Regions from separate parts of the Nocardiopsis sp. NPDC055824 genome, predicted to be linked through region 2. Evidence: riboswitches for the same ligand, from Rfam matches in the RefSeq annotation. Region 2 holds a riboswitch; the other holds the start of a gene.
What was found. Region 2 has a riboswitch for glycine ahead of gcvT (glycine cleavage system aminomethyltransferase GcvT). Riboswitches for the same ligand answer to the same signal wherever they lie in the genome.
Positions count from the first base shown of each region.

Region 1: it holds a riboswitch for glycine, as region 2 does, so the genes downstream of both, gcvP (aminomethyl-transferring glycine dehydrogenase) here and gcvT (glycine cleavage system aminomethyltransferase GcvT) in region 2, are expected to answer to the same signal.

Region 1 covers NZ_JBSHDN010000014.1:1,422-11,382, forward strand. The annotation lists gene gcvP (aminomethyl-transferring glycine dehydrogenase) at 1-1,495, opposite strand, end outside; glycine riboswitch at 1,594-1,682, opposite strand; gene ACWGL3_RS05765 (MerR family transcriptional regulator) at 2,116-2,601, opposite strand; gene ACWGL3_RS05770 (bifunctional nuclease family protein) at 3,040-3,513, opposite strand; gene ACWGL3_RS05775 (FHA domain-containing protein) at 3,685-4,227, opposite strand; gene ACWGL3_RS05780 (mannose-1-phosphate guanyltransferase) at 4,838-7,342, opposite strand; gene ACWGL3_RS05785 (CDP-alcohol phosphatidyltransferase family protein) at 7,547-8,302, opposite strand; gene ACWGL3_RS05790 (flavin monoamine oxidase family protein) at 8,627-9,961, opposite strand, start outside.
Region 2 covers NZ_JBSHDN010000179.1:1,573-11,533, forward strand. The annotation lists gene ACWGL3_RS25720 (L-serine ammonia-lyase) at 1-1,388, opposite strand, end outside; gene ACWGL3_RS25725 (serine hydroxymethyltransferase) at 1,467-2,735, opposite strand; gene gcvH (glycine cleavage system protein GcvH) at 2,743-3,123, opposite strand; gene gcvT (glycine cleavage system aminomethyltransferase GcvT) at 3,278-4,393, opposite strand; glycine riboswitch at 4,539-4,639, opposite strand; gene ACWGL3_RS25740 (penicillin-binding transpeptidase domain-containing protein) at 4,911-5,807, shown strand; gene ACWGL3_RS25745 (Lrp/AsnC family transcriptional regulator) at 5,823-6,848, opposite strand; gene ACWGL3_RS25750 (metal-dependent hydrolase family protein) at 7,038-8,312, shown strand; gene ACWGL3_RS25755 (AbgT family transporter) at 8,353-9,954, shown strand.

The DNA.
Region 1 (9,961 bases), on a different contig from region 2:
ACAGGCGGCGCATGTAGCGCAGCAGGGAGGTCTCGCTCCGGTGGGTGTTGAACACCGGGTGCGCGAGGTAGTCGACCTCCCTGGCCAGCTCGGCGGGGAGGCGTGCGGCCTCCGGGTCCACGTCGGGGAGGCCCTTGGCGGAGCCCCGCTCGGCCTCGCCGAAGGCCGCCAGCACCGCCTCCAGGTCGGCCACGGAGGTGGTCTCGTCCACGCTCACGCCGACCGTGTGCTGGTCGACGGGGAGGAGGTTGTACCCGGCCTCCAGTGCGGTCTCCACGACGCGGGCGGCGCTGGGCACGCGCACGCGCAGGGTGTCGAAGTAGGCGGAGTGGACGATCTCGAAACCGCGCTCGACGAGGGCGTCGGCCAGCGCCGCGGTGCGGGTGTGCACCTGGCGGGCGATCGCGCGCAGGCCGTCGGGGCCGTGGTAGACCGCGTACATCCCCGCCATGACGGCCAGGAGCACCTGCGCGGTGCAGATGTTGCTGGTGGCCTTCTCGCGGCGGATGTGCTGTTCCCGGGTCTGGAGGGCGAGCCGGTAGGCGGGCTTGCCCGCGTTGTCCACCGAGACCCCGACCAGGCGGCCGGGCAGCTGGCGGCGCAGCTTCTCCCCGACGGCCATGTAGCCGGCGTGCGGGCCCCCGAAGCCGAGCGGGACGCCGAAGCGCTGGGTGGAGCCGACCGCGATGTCGGCGCCGAGGTCGCCCGGGCTGCGCAGCAGGGTCAGGGCGAGGATGTCGGCGGCCACCACCGCGAGGGCCCCCCGCTCGTGGGCCGCGGCGATGACGTCGCCCGGGTCGCGCACGGCGCCGCCGGAGCCCGGGTACTGGACGAGGACGCCGAAGGCGTCGCCCTGGGGAAGGCCCTGCGTCAGGTCGGCGACGACGACCTCGATGCCCAGGGGTTCGGCGCGGGTGCGCAGGACCTGGAGGGTCTGCGGGAAGACGTCGGCGTCGACGACGAAGACGTCGGCCTTGCTCTTGGAGGCCCGGCGGGCCAGCGTCATGGCCTCGGCCGCCGCGGTGGACTCGTCCAGCAGGGAGGCGCCCGAGACCGGCAGGCCGGTCAGGTCGCAGACCATGGTCTGGAAGTTGAGCAGGGCCTCCAGGCGGCCCTGGGAGATCTCGGGCTGGTAGGGCGTGTAGGCCGTGTACCAGGCCGGGTTCTCCATGATGTTGCGCAGGATGACCGGCGGGGTGAAGGTGCCGTAGTAGCCCTGGCCGAGCAGGGAGGTGCGCACGTCGTTGCGCGCGGCCAGGTCGCGGAGTTCGGCCAGGGCCTCGGCCTCCCCGATCGCGTCGGGGAGGGCGAGCGGGGCGCTGCTGCCGGGGCCGGTGAGGATGGACTCCGGTACGGCCGCCGCCATGAGCTCGGCGGTGGAGCCGTGGCCGACCGTCTTGAGCATCTCCTGGATCTCGGCCGGGGTGGGGCCGATGTGGCGGTCGGCGAACACCCGGGCGGGCGCGCCGGGGGTGTTCACGGGCTGATCGGGCACGGAGACCTCCTGGTGACAGGGCCGAGTCGACTCGGCGGTGTTCCTCACGGTCTCCCCCTCTGTCACCGGGCACGGACGTGCCCCGGCTTCAGAGCGGCCTCCTCCGCGCGGTCCGTGGTGCCTGAGAGGTTACTGGGGAGTATTGCCCCGTCGGCGCCCCTGCCGGGGTCTCTCCCGCGCGGTATTGACAGCCTGCTGACGCTATGTACGCATGTGGGGACAGGGCGAATTCCACCCTTCGTCCCTGTTGTGAGTACGACGGTACTCGATCATCACCGCAGGCGCAGAGCCCGCCCACGCGTTTCGGCCACCTGTGCGCACCGGTGCGCACAGGGGTCCGCCACCTGTCGGGGGGTCCGCGTACACCCCTGCCTTGCCGGTGCGGTCGCCGGAACGGTCCCCGCCGCCGACGGGGCGGCCTCGGGCGCCGGGTCCCCGCGCCCGGGGCCTCGACGGCGGACCGGGCGGGCGGCCGCTCCCTGCTCGGCCCCCGGGCACACCGCAGGCCCGCGGTCGTCCGGGCACGGGCCGGGCACAGCACGGCCGGGGAACGGCTCTCGAATACCTGCCTGCTCCGGCGCGCGCGGGCGACACCGGTGGATGCCCGGAGGTCCCCGGGGTCAGCCCGTCCGGCGCTCCCTGCGCCGCCTGGCGAGTTCGTCCACCGGCGGGGGCGCGGAGGGGAGCTCGGTCCGCTCCTCGTCGGGGACCACGCCCAGTGCCTCCTCCAGCTCACGCCACACGTGGGCCAGCGCCAGGCCGAACATGCCCTGGCCGCGCTGCATGAGGTCCACGACCTCGTCGGGGGAGGTGCACTCGTAGACGCTGACGCCGTCGCTCATGAGGGTGATGCGGGCCAGGTCGGGGGCGGGGCGTCCGCGCAGGTGGTCCACCGCGGTCCGGATCTGCTGCAGCGATATGCCCGTGTCCAGCAGCCGCTTGGCCACCTTGAGCATCAGGATGTCGGGCAGGCTGTACAGGGGGGCGTTCTGGGCTCCGGTACGCACGCTCGGCTCGACCAGGCCGGTTCTCGCCCAGTAGTCGAGCTGACGGTAGGTGATCCCGGCGGCGGTACACGCCGCTGGGCCCCGATACCCGACGTCCATAGGCCGCGCCACCACGTCCTCTTCGCACAGTAGGCCCTGCTGCCCCGCTAGCCGCAGCGCGGACCGCCTGTCATGGGGATTCCGCTTGCCGCTCGCTACCGCCACGCCGACCTCCGGCTTCTCGTCCCGCGGCGGCCTCGACAGGGGATATCCACTCAGGGGATGGGTGCGCCGCGGGTTCCACTGCACTGACGGTAGGACTACCGACCGGCAGCGTCAACGACAGGACCCGGCGCGTCGCCAAGTGCGCGCGCCGTTGGTGCCCCGGGGCCCGCCCGGAGGCGCCCTGTGCGCCTCCACGGGTTTCGGCCCTGACCGCCACGGTCACTTCCCCAGCCCAATCTATCACCGGCACGTCGGACAAAGCCGCAGGTCGCAGCTGTGTCCCTTCTGCTTCCACGCTGGTCGGAGCCCTCGCCGCACGGACCCCGCAGCGGTCTATTCGGCCTTCCTGCCGAAGTCCTCGGGCGAGATGTTGTCCAGGAACTCCCGGAACGCCTCGACCTGGTCCTCCTGCTCGTCCGGGATCGGCATCCCGGCCTCGGCGATCACGTCCTCGTGGGCGTAGATCGGCGCACCCGTGCGTAAGGCGAGGGCGATGGAGTCGGAGGGGCGGGCGCTGACCTCCACGCCGTTGCTGAAGACCAGCTCGGCGTAGAAGATGCCGTCGCTGAGACCGGTGATGTTCACCGTGGTGAGGCCGGTGTCCAGGGCGTCCAGGACATCCCTGAACAGGTCGTGGGTGAGCGGCCTGGCCGGCGCGACGCCCTGTTGTGCCAGCGCGATCGCGGTCGCCTCCACGCCGCCGATCCAGATCGGCAGGTAGCGGTCCCCCTCGGATTCCTTGAGCAGGACTATCGGCTGGTTCGAGGGCATCTCGACCCGGACGCCGACAACCTCCATGTGCTTCACAGCGGCTCCGTCCCACGCGTCGTCATACCGGATGGGCGCTCGTCACCTGACCGCCGTCGGATTCAGGACCCGAAGGCGAAATCGGCACCCTTCGTTACAAAGCTCTCCGGCGGCGGGGGGCCGCAAACCTCATCGGCCCACCCGCCGCCGTCGTCCGTGGTCAGCGACCCCTCAGCGGCGCGGCTTGGTCAGCAGAACCATGCGGAACTTGCCGATCTGGATCTCGTCCCCACCACCGAGTTGGGCCTCGTCGACCGGCTCACGGTTGACGTAGGTGCCGTTGAGGCTGCCCACGTCGCGGACGCCGAACCCGTCGCCGCGGCGGAAGAACTCCACGTGGCGTCGGGACACGGTGACGTCGTCAAGGAAGATGTCACTGTTGGGATGCCGTCCGGCGGTGGTCACGTCGCTGTCCAGCAGGAAGCGGCTTCCCGCGTTGGGGCCACGCCTGACAACGAGCAGCGCCGTGCCCGGAGGCAGGGCGTCGGCGTTGGCGGGGTCGTCACCGCCCAGCTCGTCGCCGGACTCCTCCTCCTCCAGGGCCTGTATCCCCGAGATGGAGATGGTGGACGTGACGTCTCCGGCGGCGTCCCCACCCGAACCGGGTCGGGGGCCCTGCTGTTCGGCCCTGCGGACGGGGGTTCCACAGTGGGAGCAGAAACGGGCATCATCCGCAACGGCGTGACCGCACTGCGTGCAGTAAACGCTCGACATAGGTCGGCTCGGCCTCCTACCGCACGGGGCGGTGCTTGATTCGGCTGATCGGTGACACGCCCCGGGTCCCGCGCGGACACCTGGTCCACACGTCGCCCGGCACGTGGTGGGGCGGTTCGCTGTCGCGGCAGCGGTGCGCCTCACACGGTCGGTCGCTAGGTCTCATCCCCCGTGTCGTACTCCTCGTCACCCCCGGTCAGGGTGTCCGCCGTTGCCGGGATACCCGGTCCGGTGGGCGACGCGGCGCTCCAGGGAACACTCGACTTTAAACCATATCCCTGTCCAGGAAGGGTTTCGCTCCTCCTCGGCCTGCCGTAGGCGCCCCGGCCGCTCGTGCGGCGCGGGGATCGGTGGACCCGGCGCCCGGGGCGCCGCCTCCACCGGTGGCCGGCCTCGGGACAGTGAAACACCTGTCCTGATGCTGATGCTCCTCCGGGGGATTTGGTTCTCGGTGAACCCCCACGGATTCGCACTGCCGTCATCGGACGGCCTCAACCTGGTGATATGTCCATTTTATCCCTCAAAAGGGCGGCCCGGAGGGCCGTGACCGCCCCGGGCGCGACGCACGGGCGGGGACGGGGGGACCGCCCTCGCCCGCGCGTCGCACCGGTCAGCCCTCGGCCCGTTCGACCACGGCCGCCCACTCGTCCAGCAGGCGGTGAGCGGTGTCGGAGTCGGGACCTTCGGCCCAAAGATGGGTCACGGCCTCCGCCGTGTCCGGGAGGACGAGCGCCCAGCTGCCGTCGGACTCCAGGACGCGGACGCCGTCCGTGGTGTCCAGCCGACGGTCCCCAGCCGCCTCCACGACGGCGCGCATGACGCTCCCCTTGACCGCCCAGGGGGTGGGCACCGAACGGCGCAGGAGGTGCGCCTGGGGGATCGCCCGGTCGATCTGGCTCAGCGAGCGGCGGTCCCTGGCCACCAGTCCCAGCAGCCGGACGAACGCGGCGATGCCGTCGCTGGTCGGGCTGAACTCGGGGACGACGAAACCGCCCCGGCCGTCCCCGGCCAGAACGACGTCCTCGCCCCCGCTCTGGACCGCCTTGGTGAGTTCGCCCGTGGCTGTGGCGGTCCAGTGCACCTCGACCCCGTGCGCGGCCGCCACCGTCTCGGCGACCCGGGTCGTGGTGACGGGAAGCGCCACCCGGCCTCCCCCGCGCTCGGCGCAGACCAGCTCCAGGACGACCAGCAGGGCGCGGTCGTTGTCGACCAGCTCGCCGTTGCCGTCCACGATGGCCAGCCGTTCGGCCACGGGGTCGAAGCGCACCCCGAAGTCGGCTCCCGACCCCGAGACGAGCTCGCCCAGCCGCTCCAGGTCGCGGTTCTGCTTGGCGACGGTGTCGGTGGGCGAGGCCTCGTCGAGCCGGTTGTTGACCGTGAGGACGTCCACGCCGATCCGCCCCAGCAGGGAGGGGAGGATGAGCGAGCCGCTGCCGCCCGCGCAGTCGACGACCACCTTGAGCCCGGCCTCGGCGACCCCCGAGGTGTCGACCGAGCGCAGCAGGTCGTGCGAGTAGTTCTCGACACCGCGCGAGGGGAAGGTCAGCTCCCCGATCTCCCCGGGGAAGGCCCTGCGGTACTCGGCGCGGGAGAAGACCCGGTCGAGCTTGCGCTGGGCCGCCGGCGACAGGTCGGCCCCGCCCCCGTCCAGGAAGAGGATGTCCACCGACTCCGGGTCGCCCGGGGTGGTGCGGAGCGTGATGCCTCCGCTGACCCCGCTCTGGGAGGTGTGGAAGCGCGCCACGGGCAGCGGCACCACCTCCAGGTCGCGCACGTCGATGGCGGCGGCCGTGAGCGCGCTGATCACCGCGCGCTTGAGCGTCCGGGCGGCCCGGGACACGTCACGGGACGTGGTGACGAGCGCGCCCTTCTTCAGGGTGGTGGCGTAGGCGTTGGCCAGGCGCACCGCCAGCTCGGGGGTGATCTCGACGTTGATCAGCCCGGACACGCCGCGGGGGCCGAACAGCGAGCGCTGCCCGCGCGACTCCCAGATGACGTTGGTGCTGACGACCGCGCCGGCCTCGATGGTCTTGAAGGGGTAGACCTTGACGTCGGCGTTGACGTAGGCCTCGGACTCGATGACGCAGTCCTCGCCGACGATCGCCCCCTCCTCGATCCGGGCGGCGGCCATGACGTCGGTGTTCTTGCCGACGACGCAGCCGCGCAGGTTGGCGCCCCGGCCGACGAAGACGTTGTCGTGCAGGACCGTGCGGTGGCAGAAGGCCTCGGACCGCACCACGGCGTTGCTGCCGACCACGGTGAACTCGCGCAGCTCGGCGCCCGCCTCGACCTTGGCGTAGTCGCCGATGAAGAGCGGGCCCTTGAGGATCGCGCGGGGGTGGACCTCCGACCCCTCGCCGACCCACACCCCGGGAGAGACCTCGAAGCCGTCGATGTCGACGTCCACCTTGCCGGACAGCACGTCGGCCTGGGCGCTCAGGTAGCTCTCGTGGGTGCCCACGTCCTCCCAGTAGCCGTCGGCGATGTAGCCGTAGAGGGGCTCGCCCTCCTCCAGGAGCTGGGGGAAGACGTCGCCCGACCAGTCGACCACCTCCCCCTCGGCGACCCGGTCCAGGACGTCCGGCTCCATGATGTAGATGCCGGTGTTGACGGTGTCGGAGAAGACCTGGCCCCAGGTGGGCTTCTCCAGGAAGCGCTGGATCCGGCCCTGCTCGTCGACGATGATGATGCCGAACTCCAGCGGGTTGGGGACCCGCTTGAGCGCGATGGTGACCTTGGCGCCGCTCTCCTTGTGGAAGCGCACCATGTCGGTGAGGTCGATGTCGGTGAGCGCGTCGCCGGAGATGACGATGAACGGCTCCCCGCGCAGGTGCTCCTCCGCGTTCTTGACGCTGCCCGCGGTGCCGAGGGGGACCTCCTCGGCGACGTAGTGGAGCTTCATCCCGAGCTCCTCGCCGTCCCCGAAGTAGTTGCGGATGAGGGTGGCCAGGAACTGGACGGTGACCACGGTCTCGGTGAAACCGTGCTTGCGCAGCAGGCGGAGCACGTGCTCCATGATGGGCTTGTTGACCACCGGAAGCAGGGGTTTGGGCTGGTTGGCGGTCATGGGGCGGAGGCGGGTCCCCTCGCCGCCGGCCATCACGACGGCCTTCATGGGAGGCGCCTGAAAAGCGCTCTCCGGGGTTTCCTCGTGGGTGCTCATCGCCGGTGCCTCCGTAGGACGGTGCCGTGGGAGGACGCGGCGGGGGACGGGTTCTCGGAGCGCGCGCCGTGGCGCGCGGTGGGACATGTTCTCATGACGGAGACGACACTCCCTTTCGATCCGACAGGACTCGCGGTGAGCCGGTCCGTCGGTGGATCAGGGTCCGGTCCGTCCCTGATCCGGGCGGCTCGGCCGGTCCGAGCCTTCGGCTACCGCTCCAGGATCGCCGTCAGCGGCCGCCGATGTGGCTGGATCGGGTCGATCCGTGTCGTGGCCGCGGACGTGGTCGCTGTCTCCGGCGACCGGTCGGTCCCCGTGGTGATCAGCGCTTTCGTCGCGGCGGGTCTGGGCCATCAGGCGCAGGCCCTGTACGGCGTAGAGCAGTCCGGCCCACCAGTAGAGAGCAGTTCCCCAGAGCGCGAAGGCCCAACCTATAATTCTCGCCACATCCGCCACGGTGGACTCGTAGCCCGCGATGAAAAGCAGGGGGAACGAGTAGAGGAGGCACAGCGTGGCGGCCTTCCCGGCGAAGTTCACCGGGAGGGGCCCGTAGCCGAAGTGGCGCAGGAGCGGCAGCGCGCCGAGGATGAGGACGTCGCGCAGGACGAGGATGGCCATCAGCCACCACGGGACGATGTCCCGGATCACCAGGCCGAGCAGCGCGGCGAAGATGTAGAGCCGGTCGGCGAGCGGGTCGAGGACCGTGCCCAGGCGCGAGGTCTGGTTCCAGGCGCGGGCGATCTTGCCGTCGAGCCAGTCGCTGAGCCCGGCGAAGCCGAGCACCAGCAGCGCCCACCAGTCGGCCTGGGGTACCAGGACGAGCCAGAGGAACAGCGGCACGCCCAACAGCCGGAGCATGCTCAGCAGGTTGGGAACCGTCCAGATGCGGTCACTGACCGCCGGGCTGGCCACATCGCCCCCCGCCTCGAGTCTGCCATCTTCCGCGGATCGCCCCATGGCGCCCACGATAACGGGCGGGTGGGTCGTTTCCCGCCATCACGGGGGCCGACGGCCCCGACGTGGCCCGAGGGACGATCGTCCGCCAATCGTACCGTGTACGTTTTGGGCCTTTTACCAGCGCAGTGTCTGTTTCGGAAAGCACGGACGCGTATCCGGCCGCCTCCGGCCACGGCGCCCGCTCCCTCCCACGGGTTCCAACGAAGGGGCCTCCCCCGGGGTTCCCGGCCGCACGGGCCTCCCCCGGCGCGGCCGCTCCCCCGGACACCGCGGGGGCCGCTAGAGCGTGAGGATGCGGTCGGCCGCGCGGCGGCCCGACAGCAGGGCGCCGTGCACCGTGGCGGTGTGCTCGATCTCGGTCGCCTCCCCCGCGAAGAACAGGCTGTCCCCCACCGGGTTGTCGAGCGCCACCCGGTCCGCGTCGCCCGAGCCGACGGCCGTGTAGGAGAAGGCGCCCCGCGCGAACGGGTCGTCCCCCCAGTGGGTCACCAGGTGGTCCACCGGGTCCGGCGCCTTGCGGAACATGCCGCGCAGGGTGGCCATCGCGTGCTCGACCACCTCGCCGTCCTCCTTCCCCTCCAGGAACCGGGCCGCGTTGCCGCCGTTGCGGCTGACCAGGACCGGCGCCCCGAGGACCCGCTGGCCCGCGTACCAGTGGAACCAGGTGCCCTCCTCCGCGCCCAGGTGGACGATGACCTCCGCGTCGCCCCAGAACACCTCGTCGAAGCGCAGGAACAGCTTCTCCAGGCTGCCGTTGCCCAGGCGCTCGACGGCGTCCCGCTTCTCCTGGGGCAGCGGGGGGTCGAACCCGACCTGCCCGGCCTTGAGGACGCCCAGGGGCACGGTGACCAGGACGCGGTCGGCCGTCAGGGTCCTCTCCCCCTCGGGGGTGTCGACCCGCACCCTGGCGCCGTCGCCGCCGTGGCCCACCGACAGCACGACGTGCTCCAGGCGCACGTCCAGACCGCGCGCCAGGTGGTCGGTGATCCGGTCCATCCCGTCGGGGAAGACCACGTCGTCACCGCTGAACTCGTGCCGGGCGGCGACCGCGGAGAAGGCGATCTCCTCCGCGTCCGCGCCGTGGTCGCTCTCGGCGATGCGGTGCACGATCTCGTCGGCGTCGCGGGCACGGGCGCGCACCAGGTTGGCGTCGTAGAGGGCCTGCTTGATGCCCTCCTCCATCGACTCCTGGGGGTTGGCGCCCACGGTCCCCCAGTACATGTGCTCCTGGAGGAGGTGGACGTCCTCCATGTTGCGGCGGTGGCGGTCGAAGAGCAGCCTCCGCCCCTTGGGGTCGTAGGCGGTCTCGGTGGACCTGTTGAACACGGCGGTGCGCAGACCGATCTCGTTGACCAGGTCGGCGAGGGGGTTGTTCTCCTCGCCCCGCATCCAGGAGGCGCCCACGTCCAGCGTCGTGGAGCCGCCCCAGTCGCGCACGGAGTGGATGCGCCCGCCGGTGCGGTCGCGGCCCTCCAGGACGGTGACGCGCTCCCCCTCCCGCGCCAGGCGGTCCGCGGCGGCGAGTCCGGCCATGCCGGCGCCCACCACGACGGTGTGGCCGCGCCCGGGGCCCGCCTCGCGCCCGCGCGGTTCGACCTGCTCGCTCCCGGCCTC
Region 2 (9,961 bases):
AGGCCGCCGCGCGAGGTCTCCTTGTACTTGTCCATCATGTCGCGGCCGGTGTCGCGCATGGTGCGGATGACCTTGTCCAGCGACACGAAGTGGCTGCCGTCGCCGCGCAGCGCCATGCGGGTCGCGCTGATCGCCTTCACGGAGGCGAGGGCGTTGCGCTCGATGCACGGCACCTGCACGAGGCCGCCGATCGGGTCGCAGGTCAGCCCCAGGTTGTGCTCCATGGCGATCTCGGCGGCGTTCTCCACCTGGGCCGGGGTGCCGCCCAGGACCTCCGCCAGACCGGCGGCGGCCATCGAGGAGGCCGATCCCACCTCGCCCTGGCAGCCGACCTCCGCGCCCGAGATCGACGCGTTCTGCTTGAACAGGATGCCGATCGCGGCGGCCGTGAGCAGGAAGCGCACCACGCCCTCGTCGCCGGCCCCCGGGCTGAAGTGCAGGTAGTAGTGCAGCACGGCCGGGACGATGCCCGCGGCGCCGTTGGTCGGCGCGGTCACCACACGGCCGCCCGCCGCGTTCTCCTCGTTGACGGCCAGGGCGTACAGGGTGATCCAGTCGCTGCCGCGCATCGGGTCGGGGTCCACCCCGGTCGGCGCCAGCAGGCCCGCCTCGTCGCAGTTCCCGCCCAGCTGCCGGTACAGGCGGTGCGCCCGGCGCGGCACCTTCAGGCCGCCGGGGAGGCTGCCCTCGGTCATCACGCCCCGGCGCACGCACTGGCGCATCGCGGTCCAGATGACCAGGAGCTCCTCGCGGATCTGATCGGGGGTGCGTCCGAACGCCTGCTCGTTGTCGAGCATCACCGCGCTGATCGACTTCCCCGTCTCCGCGCAGATCGCCAGCAGCTCCTCGGCGCTGTCGAACGGGTGCGGGACGACGGTGGCGTCGGGTGTGATCCGGTCGGCTCCGGCGGCGCGCTCGTCCACGACGAAGCCGCCGCCCACCGAGTAGTACACCTTGGAGGCCAGTTCGCCCCCGTCGGCGTCCAGGGCCGCGAACCGCATCCCGTTCGGATGGTCGGGCAGGCTCTCCCGGCGGCGGAAGTCGATGTCCACGGCCGGGTCGAAGGCCACCCGCGGCCCGTCCGGGCCGCCCAGGTACAGGCCCCGGTCGTCCCGGACCCCCTCGACGAGCTCGGAAACCCCGTCCACGTCCACGTGCTCGGGGGTGTGGCCCATCAGCCCCAGCACCACGGCGGTGTCGCTGCCGTGCCCCTTGCCGGTGAGCGCCAGGGATCCGTACAGCTCGGCCCGGACACGGGCGGTCCGGTCGGCCGTGCCCGCCTCGCGCAGCCCGGTGGCGAACGTGCGGGCCGCCTTCATCGGGCCGACCGTGTGCGAGCTGGACGGCCCGATGCCGATCTTGAACAGGTCGAACGCGCTGATGGCCATGGCTGTCCTCCTCGTTGAGTACAGGGCCCGGGGAGCAGGGGTGCCGTGCGGGGCCCGGGGCCCCGCACGGCGGGCGCCCTACAGGTTGGGGTAGAGCGGGTACTTGGCGGTCAGGGCACGGACCCTGCCGCTCAGGGCGTCGGCGTCGAACTCCGGCTTGAGCGCCTCGGCGATGACGTCGGCGACCTCGGCGAAGTCCTCGTCGCCGAACCCGCGGGTGGCCAGGGCCGGAGTGCCGATCCGCAGACCGGAGGTGACCATCGGCGGACGCGGGTCGTTGGGCACCGCGTTGCGGTTGACCGTGATCCCGATGCCGTGCAGGCGGTCCTCGGCCTCCTGGCCGTTGAGCCGGGAGTCCACCAGGTCGACCAGGACCAGGTGCACGTCCGTGCCCCCGGAGGCGACCTTGACGCCGGCCTCGGCCATGTCCGGCCGGGTGAGGCGCTCGGCGAGCAGGCGCGCACCGCTGACGGTGCGGCGCTGGCGCTCGGCGAACTCCTCGCCCGCGGCGACCTTGAACGAGACCGCCTTGGCGGCGATCACGTGCTCCAGCGGGCCGCCCTGCATGCCGGGGAACACCGCGGAGTTGATCTTCTTGCCGTACTCCGACTTCGCGAGGATCATGCCGCCGCGCGGCCCGCCCAGCGTCTTGTGCGTGGTGGTGGTGACCACGTCGGCGAACGGCACCGGGTTGGGGTGCAGCCCGGCGGCGACCAGGCCGGCGAAGTGCGCCATGTCCACCATCAGCAGGGCGCCGACGGAGTCCGCGATCTCCCGGAAGCGGGCGAAGTCCAGCTGGCGCGGGTACGCCGACCAGCCGGCGACGATCATCTTCGGCTGGTGCTCCTTGGCGAGCGCCTGGACCTCGTCGTAGTCGACGGTGCCGTCCTCGTCGCGCACGTGGTAGGCGACCGCGTTGAGGATCTTGCCGGAGTAGTTGATCCGCATGCCGTGGGTGAGGTGGCCGCCGTGGGCCAGGTCCAGGCCCAGGATGGTGTCGCCCGGCTTGAGCAGTGCGAAGTACACGGCCGTGTTGGCCTGCGCGCCCGAGTGCGGCTGCACGTTCGCGTGCTCGGCGCCGAACAGCGCCTTGGCGCGGTCGATCGCGAGCTGCTCGACGACGTCGACGTGCTCGCACCCGCCGTAGTAGCGGCGGCCGGGGTAGCCCTCCGCGTACTTGTTGGTCAGGACGGTGCCCTGCGCCTCGATCACCGCCTGGGGGGCGAAGTTCTCCGAGGCGATCATCTCCAGGGTGTCGCGCTGGCGGGCCAGCTCCGCGTCGACCGCGGCCGACACCTCGGGGTCCAGTTCGCCCAGTGTCTGGTTGAGCGTGTTGTCAGTAGCCATCGGGGGCCTACTCCTCGCCTTCGGTCAGCTTCGTGTACTCCTCGGCGGAGAGCAGCCCGGAGGGCTCCTCGGCGAGCCGGGCCCTGAACAGCCAGCCGCCCTCGAAGGGGGCGGTGTTGATCGTCTCGGGCGCGTCCTCGAGGGACTCGTTGACCTCGACGACCTCGCCGCTGACCGGCGAGTAGATGTCGCTGACGGACTTGGTGGACTCCACCTCGCCGCTCGGCTCACCGGCGGTCACCTCGCTGCCGACCTCGGGCAGCTCGACGAAGACGATGTCGCCCAGGGACTCGGCGGCGAACGAGGTGATCCCGACGGTGGCGATCCCGTTCTCGACCGCGACCCACTCGTGTTTGGCCGTGTAACCCAGCTCCGTGGGAACGCTCACTTCAACTCTCCTTGGAGGTGTTCCATTTTCCTGCCGTGCACCTGTGCTGCCCGGCCCGGCCTACGCCCGGTCGCGCCACGTGCGTGCCGGTCCCCGGTCAGGGGATCCGGCCGCGCGGGGCGCGCGGGCCTTCGGGGTGTGAAGGCCCCTGCTGCTACGGCTGCCGCTTGTAGAACGGCAGCTCGACCACGTCGACGTCCTCGCCCCTTCCGCGCACGTCCACGGTGAACGCGCCGGTCGAGGTGTCGAGGTCGCCGTCCACGTAGGCCATGGCGATGGGGCGGCCCAGGGTGGGGGAGGGCGCGCCGCTGGTGAGGGTTCCGACGGTCTCGCCGTCGCGGAGGACGTCCTGGCCCTTGCGCAGCGGGCGGCGCCCGCGCGCGACGAGGCCGATGAGGCGGCGGGGGCGGGCGGTGCGGGAGGCCTCCTCCAGGGCACCGCGGCCCACGAAGTCGCCCTCCTTCTCGAACTTGACCACGCGGCCCAGTCCGGCGTCGAAGGGGGTGAGCTCCGCGGTGAGCTCCTGCCCGTACAGCGGCATCCCGGCCTCCATGCGGAGGGTGTCGCGGGCCGACAGCCCGGCCGGGACGAGCCCGTGCCGTTCCCCCTCGGCCATCAGGGCTTCCCAGACCAGGGGGGCCTTCGCGGCGGGCCGGACGAAGATCTCGAAGCCGTCCTCGCCGGTGTACCCGGTGCGTGCGAGCAGGACGGGTTGGCCGGCGACGGTGTGCTCGTACCCCGCGTAGTAGCGGATGCCGTCCAGGTCCGCGTCGGTGAGCGGCGCGAGGATCTCGACCGCGCGCGGCCCCTGGATCGCGATCAGGGCGTGGTCGGCGGACTCGTCCGCCACCTCGACGTCGAAGCCCTCGGCGCGTTCGGCCAGCGCGGCGGCGACCACGGGCACGTTGGCGGCGTTGGCCACGACGAGGTACTCCCCCTCGCCCAGCCGGTAGACGATGAGGTCGTCCAGGACGCCGCCCCCGGCGTCGGTGATCATGGTGTAGCGGGCACGGCCGACCTTGACCTGGGACAGGTGGCCGACCAGGGCGAAGTCGAGGGCTTCGGCGGCCTGCGGGCCGGTGAGGCGGATCTCGCCCATGTGGGAGAGGTCGAAGAGCCCGGCGGCCTCGCGGACCGCCTTGTGCTCGGCGGTCTCGCTGCCGTAGCGCAGCGGCATGAGCCATCCGGCGAAGTCGACCAGCGTGGCGCCGGCCTTCTCGTGGACCTCGCGGAGCGCGGTGGCGCGCGGCGCTGATGCGGGATCGGACATGGGCACTCCCGAGAGGATGGGCGTCGTGTCGTGCAGAGGCGTTGCCATCCTCCCCCTCTGTCATCTGTGCCTGAGAGCTTCGCCGCGCGCTCGGCGTGGCTTGCACCTTCGGCGAGGGACGCTGGTCCCTGCTTTCCAGAGTGGTCTCGCCCGTACGGTCCGCTGTGCCTGAGAGGTTGTCGTGGGGAGGGATTGCTCCTTCGGCGGCCCGAGATGGCTACGCGGGCACTCTCCCGTACGGGGTCAGCAACACGTTCAGCCTAGCAGCGGGCGCACACGGCCCCCAAAGGTGCCCGGGCCGGGGCGGGAGCCGGGGGCGGGGCGCGGCACGGCCCCGGGGGGAGCTGCTGCCCGGCCGCGGGAGTCGGGCCGAACCCGTCGCGGAGGGGGGCTCCGGGGGTTAGCGTGAGCCGGGGACGGACTTCCTGCGTGGGAGGGATGACGGGTGCGAGCCGACGGGAACCGGGAGACGGGCGGACGGGCGCGGGCGGCGCGCCGAGGGGGGCGGCCGGCGGCCGTGCACGGCACGGCGGTGCTGGCCGCGGCGTGCGTCCTCGGGCTGACCGCGGGCAGCGGGTGCGCGCAGGGCGGCGGTGGCGGGCCGGAGGCGCCGTCCGAGGGGCGGCTGGAGGCGAGCGCGCACGAGCGGCGGGGCGACGTCGCCGCGGTGGAGCGCCAGGACCTGGAGTCGGTGTTCGCCGAGGCCGGCGTGGAGGGCACGTTCGTGCTCCACGACACCCGTGCCAGGGAGTCGACCCTCGTCGGGGCGGAGGCGGCCTACGAGCGCGCGGTGCCCGCGTCCACGTTCAAGCTGGCCAACACCCTGATCGGCCTGGAGACGGGCGCGGTGTCGGGACTGGACGAGGTGCTGCCCCACGGCGGCGGGCCGCAGCCCGTCGAGGCATGGGAACAGGACATGTCCCTGAGGGAGGCGTTCCCCGCCTCGAACTTCCCCGTCTACCAGGAGCTGGCCCGCAGGGTGGGGCACGAGCGGATGGCGGCCTGGGTGGACCGCTTCGACTACGGGAACCGGGACATCGGCGGCGAGGACGTGGAGGACCGGTTCTGGCTGGACGGTCCGCTGGAGGTCTCCGCCGTGGAGCAGACCGAGTTCCTGGCCTCGCTGGCCCGTTCGGAGCTGCCGGTGGACGCGGCCCACCAGGAGGCGCTGCGCGAGATCGCCCTGGTGGAGGAGGGTGACGGCCACGCGCTCTTCGCCAAGAGCGGTTGGGCGGTGGACGTCGATCCGGCCCCCGGCTGGTGGGTCGGCTGGGTGGAGCGCGGGGAGGACCTGTACACGTTCGCCCTGCGCATCGAGATGGACGACGACGCGAACGCGGAGCTGCGGGAGCCCCTGGCCCGGGAGCTGCTGGTGGAGCTGGGCGCGCTGCCGGGCGGGGCCGCCGGGGACTGACCGGGCGCGCCGCCGTCAGGGGGTCCCGGCCGGGAGCAGCTGGACGGGGACCGATCGGGTGAAGCGCTGCTCGGCGTCCATCACCCCGCCCATGAACTTGAAGGTGCGCAGGGTCATCCGCCGGTCCGCGATGCGCAGGCCGGGCAGCTCCTCCAGGAGCTGGCGCTCCACCCGGGTCAGGTCGGGGGCGTTGCGCAGCCACAGGATGAAGAGGGTGTTCTCGGGCCCGGCGATGGTGGTGCACAGGCGTACTTCGGGGATGCGCTCGCCCAGGTCGCTGGCGCCCTCCAGGACGCGGGGGTCGACGGTTCCCCAGAGGGTGGCGGCCGCGTGCCAGCCCATGCGGGCGCGGGAGATGTCGCAGCGCAGCCCGACGAGCGCCTGGCGCAGGAGCCGGTTGACGCGCCGCGCGGCGGTCGTGGGCGCGATGTCGAGGCGTTCGGCGATGTGCTGGTACCCGAGGCGCGCGTCGACGCACAGGAGGTCGATGATCCGCTGGTCGAGGGGTGTGACGCGCTCGTCGCCCGGCCGGGGTCCCCGCACGGGGGAGAGGGCCCGCAGCCGGCGCCGCTGGTGCGGGGACAGGGCGCGGACCTGCCACAGGTAGGCCTCCCGGGGCACCTCCGTCACGACGTGCACCCGGTAGGACACCACGTCGGGGAACCCGCCGACCCAGTTGAGCAGGTAGTCGGCCAGTCCCGCGCCGGGGACCACGGTGAGCATCAGCTGGTGCGACCCGGCCACGAACTGGATGCTGAGGGTGTCCCGGTCCTGCGCCAGGGCGGCGGCCACCCGCTCGACGGTGCCGTTGCGGCAGCTGAGTTCGACGTAGGACAGGTTGCGCCGCGCCATCACGCGCTGCCGCGGGAAGACGGCGATCCTCGCCAGCCCCTCCTCCTCCAACCGCCTCCACCTGCGCGCGAGCGTGGTCGGGTCCGCCTCCAGGATCGGCGACAGCTCGGCCCAGGAGGCGCGGGGCGCCATCTGCAGGGCGTTGACCAGCGACAGGTCGAACTCGTTGGGTGTGGTGGATTCCTGCATCAGCGACCTCGAAAAACTCTTTTCCGGCGATCTGGGCATCTTAGGGGTGGCCGAGCGTAGGTTTTCGCACAGCCGTCAAACGGCCCTGAGCTGCGTATTTCCAGAATGTTAACCATGGCCGGAGTGTTGATTTCGCATTATGGAATCAATGTCCGAGATCTGGCGAGGAGAAGGGTGAAGGTGGCGCCGATGGCTTCGGAGGACACCGCTGTCGTCTTTCGCAACGGGACGGTCGTGGACGCGACCGGCGCCGGACCGCGCGAGGACTGGGTGGTCGTGGCCCGCGGCGGCCGCATCGACTGGATGGGACCCGCCGCCGACGCGCCCGAGATCACCGCGCCGCACCGGGAGATCGACGCCCGCGGCGGCACCGTCCTCCCCGGGTTCGTCGACGCCCACGTGCACATGACCATGGGGGGCGACGGCATGAACCCCGCCGCGTTCCTCCACCAGCCGCCGCACTACGGCTACTACACGGCCATCCCCCGGCTGCGCGCCACCCTCGACGCCGGCGTGACCAGCGTCCGCGACCTCGCGGGCCTCGACCTCGCGGTGGTCCGCGCGGTCGAGGAGGGCATCGTCGCCGGCCCCCGCATCACCACCGCGTACCGCGCGCTCGGGCCCACCGGCGGCCACGGCGACTTCCGCACCTGCTGCGGGTTCGACTTCGGCACCGTCCTGGGCCCCGGCGGCGCGGTGTCCATCAACACCGACGGCGCCGCCGAGGCCCTGCGCGGCACACGCGAGGTCATGCGCAAGGGCGCCGGGGTCGTCAAGGTCATGGCCGGCGGGGGCGTGTGGAGCCCCCAGGACACCCCTTGGCACGACGGGCTCAACATCGAGGAGATGACGGTCGTCGTCCGCGAGGCCGCCGCGCACGGGATCCCGGTCGCAGCCCACGCCCAGAGCGCCCGCAGCATCCGCAACGCCCTCGCCGCCGGTGTCACGAGCATCGAGCACGGCTACGAGATCGACGCCGAGGGCATCGAGGCGATGCTCCGCGACGGAGCCTTCCTCGTCCCCACCCTGGCCACCGCCACCACGCCGCCCGACCCCGCGAAGTCGGCGGGCTACGCGGTGGAGAAGAAGCTCAGGCTCCAGGAGCACCTCGGCGAGAACATCTCCGCCGCCGTGGCCGCCGGGGTGCGCGTCGCCCTGGGCACAGACTCCGGCATCTTTCCGCACGGCCGCAACCTCCACGAGCTGGCCCTGCTCGTCGAGCACGGCATGACCCCCATGGGCGCGATCCTCGCCGGGACCCGCGAGGCCGCGGAGCTCCTCGGCGTCGCCGACCGGGTCGGCACCCTCCAGGTCGGCAAGCGCGCGGACATCGTCGTCTGCGCGGGCGACCCCCTGGAGGACATCACGCTGCCGGGAGACCCGGCCAACATCACGGTGGTCGTCAAGGACGGCGTCGTCCACAAGGACACCACCGCCCCCGGCCGGCCGCCGGCCACCGCCTGAGCCCCCCAGCCCCCGCCCCCCATCCCCCCGTGAGGTGACCATGACCACGCAGAGCCCGAAGAAGGGCGCGACCGGCGGTGGGACCGCCCAGGCGCGCCCCGGCCTCCTCGCGCGCTCCCTCGACGGCATCGAGCGCGTCGGCAACAAGATCCCCGACCCCTTCGTCCTCTTCCTGATCCTCTTCGCGATCATCGCGGTCCTGTCGACGGTCATGTCGCTCAGCGGGGCCACGGTCGAGGTGCCCGGGAGCGAGGACGGCGTCCAACCCGTCAGGAGCTTCTTCTCCGCCGAGGGCATCACCTGGCTGACCACGTCCCTGGTCACCAACTTCGTGTCGTTCCCGCCGCTCGGCGTCGTGCTGACCGTCCTGCTCGGTGTCGGCGTGGCCGAGCGGACCGGGCTGCTCACCGCGCTGGTGCGGCGCGCCTTCGGCGGCGCCCCCCGCTGGCTGCTGCCCTACGTGGCCTCGTTCGTCGCGGTCTCCGGCAGCATCATGAGCGACGCGGCCATGGTGGTCATCCCGCCGCTGGCCGCCATGGTGTTCAAGGCCGCCGGGCGGCACCCGGTGGCGGGCCTGCTCGGCGCCTACGCGGCGGCCACGGCCGCGTTCAGCTGCAGCCCCTTCGTCACCAGCACCGACGCGCTGCTCTCGGGCGTCACCAACGCCGCCGCCGAACCGCTGGGCCTGGGCACCTACGTCAGCCCGATCTCCAACTACTTCATCACCCTCGCCATCGCGCTGATCCTCAGCTTCGCTGCGGGGTTCATGATCGACCGCGTCCTGGAGCCGTCCCTGGTCCGCCGGGGGATCGCCCGCGACAAGGTCCGGGCCGAGGCGGGGACCGAGGAGTCCGAGGCCAAGGTCATGGACCCGAACCTCACCGACACCGAGCGGCGCGGCCTGCGCCGGGCCGGGGCGGCCCTGCTGCTGACCGCCGCGGCGGTCCTCGCCCTGTGCCTGCCCCCGGGGGCGCCGATGCGCAACGAGGACGGCGCCTTCCTGCCGGAGTCCCCGCTGCTCAGCTCCGTGGTCTTCATCGTCTTCATGGTGCTCCTCCTCCCCGGCGTCACCTACGGCGTCGTGACCGGGAGCATCCGCAAGGGGGCGGACCTGGCCCTCGTGATGGGCCAGACGGTCAAGGAGATGTCGCCGTTCATCGTGCTGGCCTTCGTGATGGCGCAGTTCCTGGCGCTGTTCAACTGGACCAACATGTCCAGCTGGATCGCCATCCAGGGGGCGGAGGGCCTGGAGGCGACCGGGTTCACGGGCTTCGGCGCGATCCTGTGCTTCATCCTCCTGGCGTTCATGGTGAACCTGTTCATCATCTCCGGGTCGGCGATGTGGGCGCTGCTCGCGTCGGTCTTCGTGCCGATGTTCGCGCTGCTCGGCTACGAGCCCGGGTTCATCCAGGCCGCCTTCCGCATCGGCGACTCGACCTCGAACGTCCTGTCACCGCTCAGCCCGTACCTGGTGATCATGCTGGGGTTCCTGCGCGCCTACGAGCCCAGGGCGGGCATCGGCACCGTGATCGCCCGGTGCCTGCCCTTCACGGTCGTGTTCACCGTCCTGTGGATCGGCGTGCTGGCCGTGTTCTACTTCGGCGGCATCCCCGTCGGCCCCGGGATGAACGTGCGCATCTGATCCGACC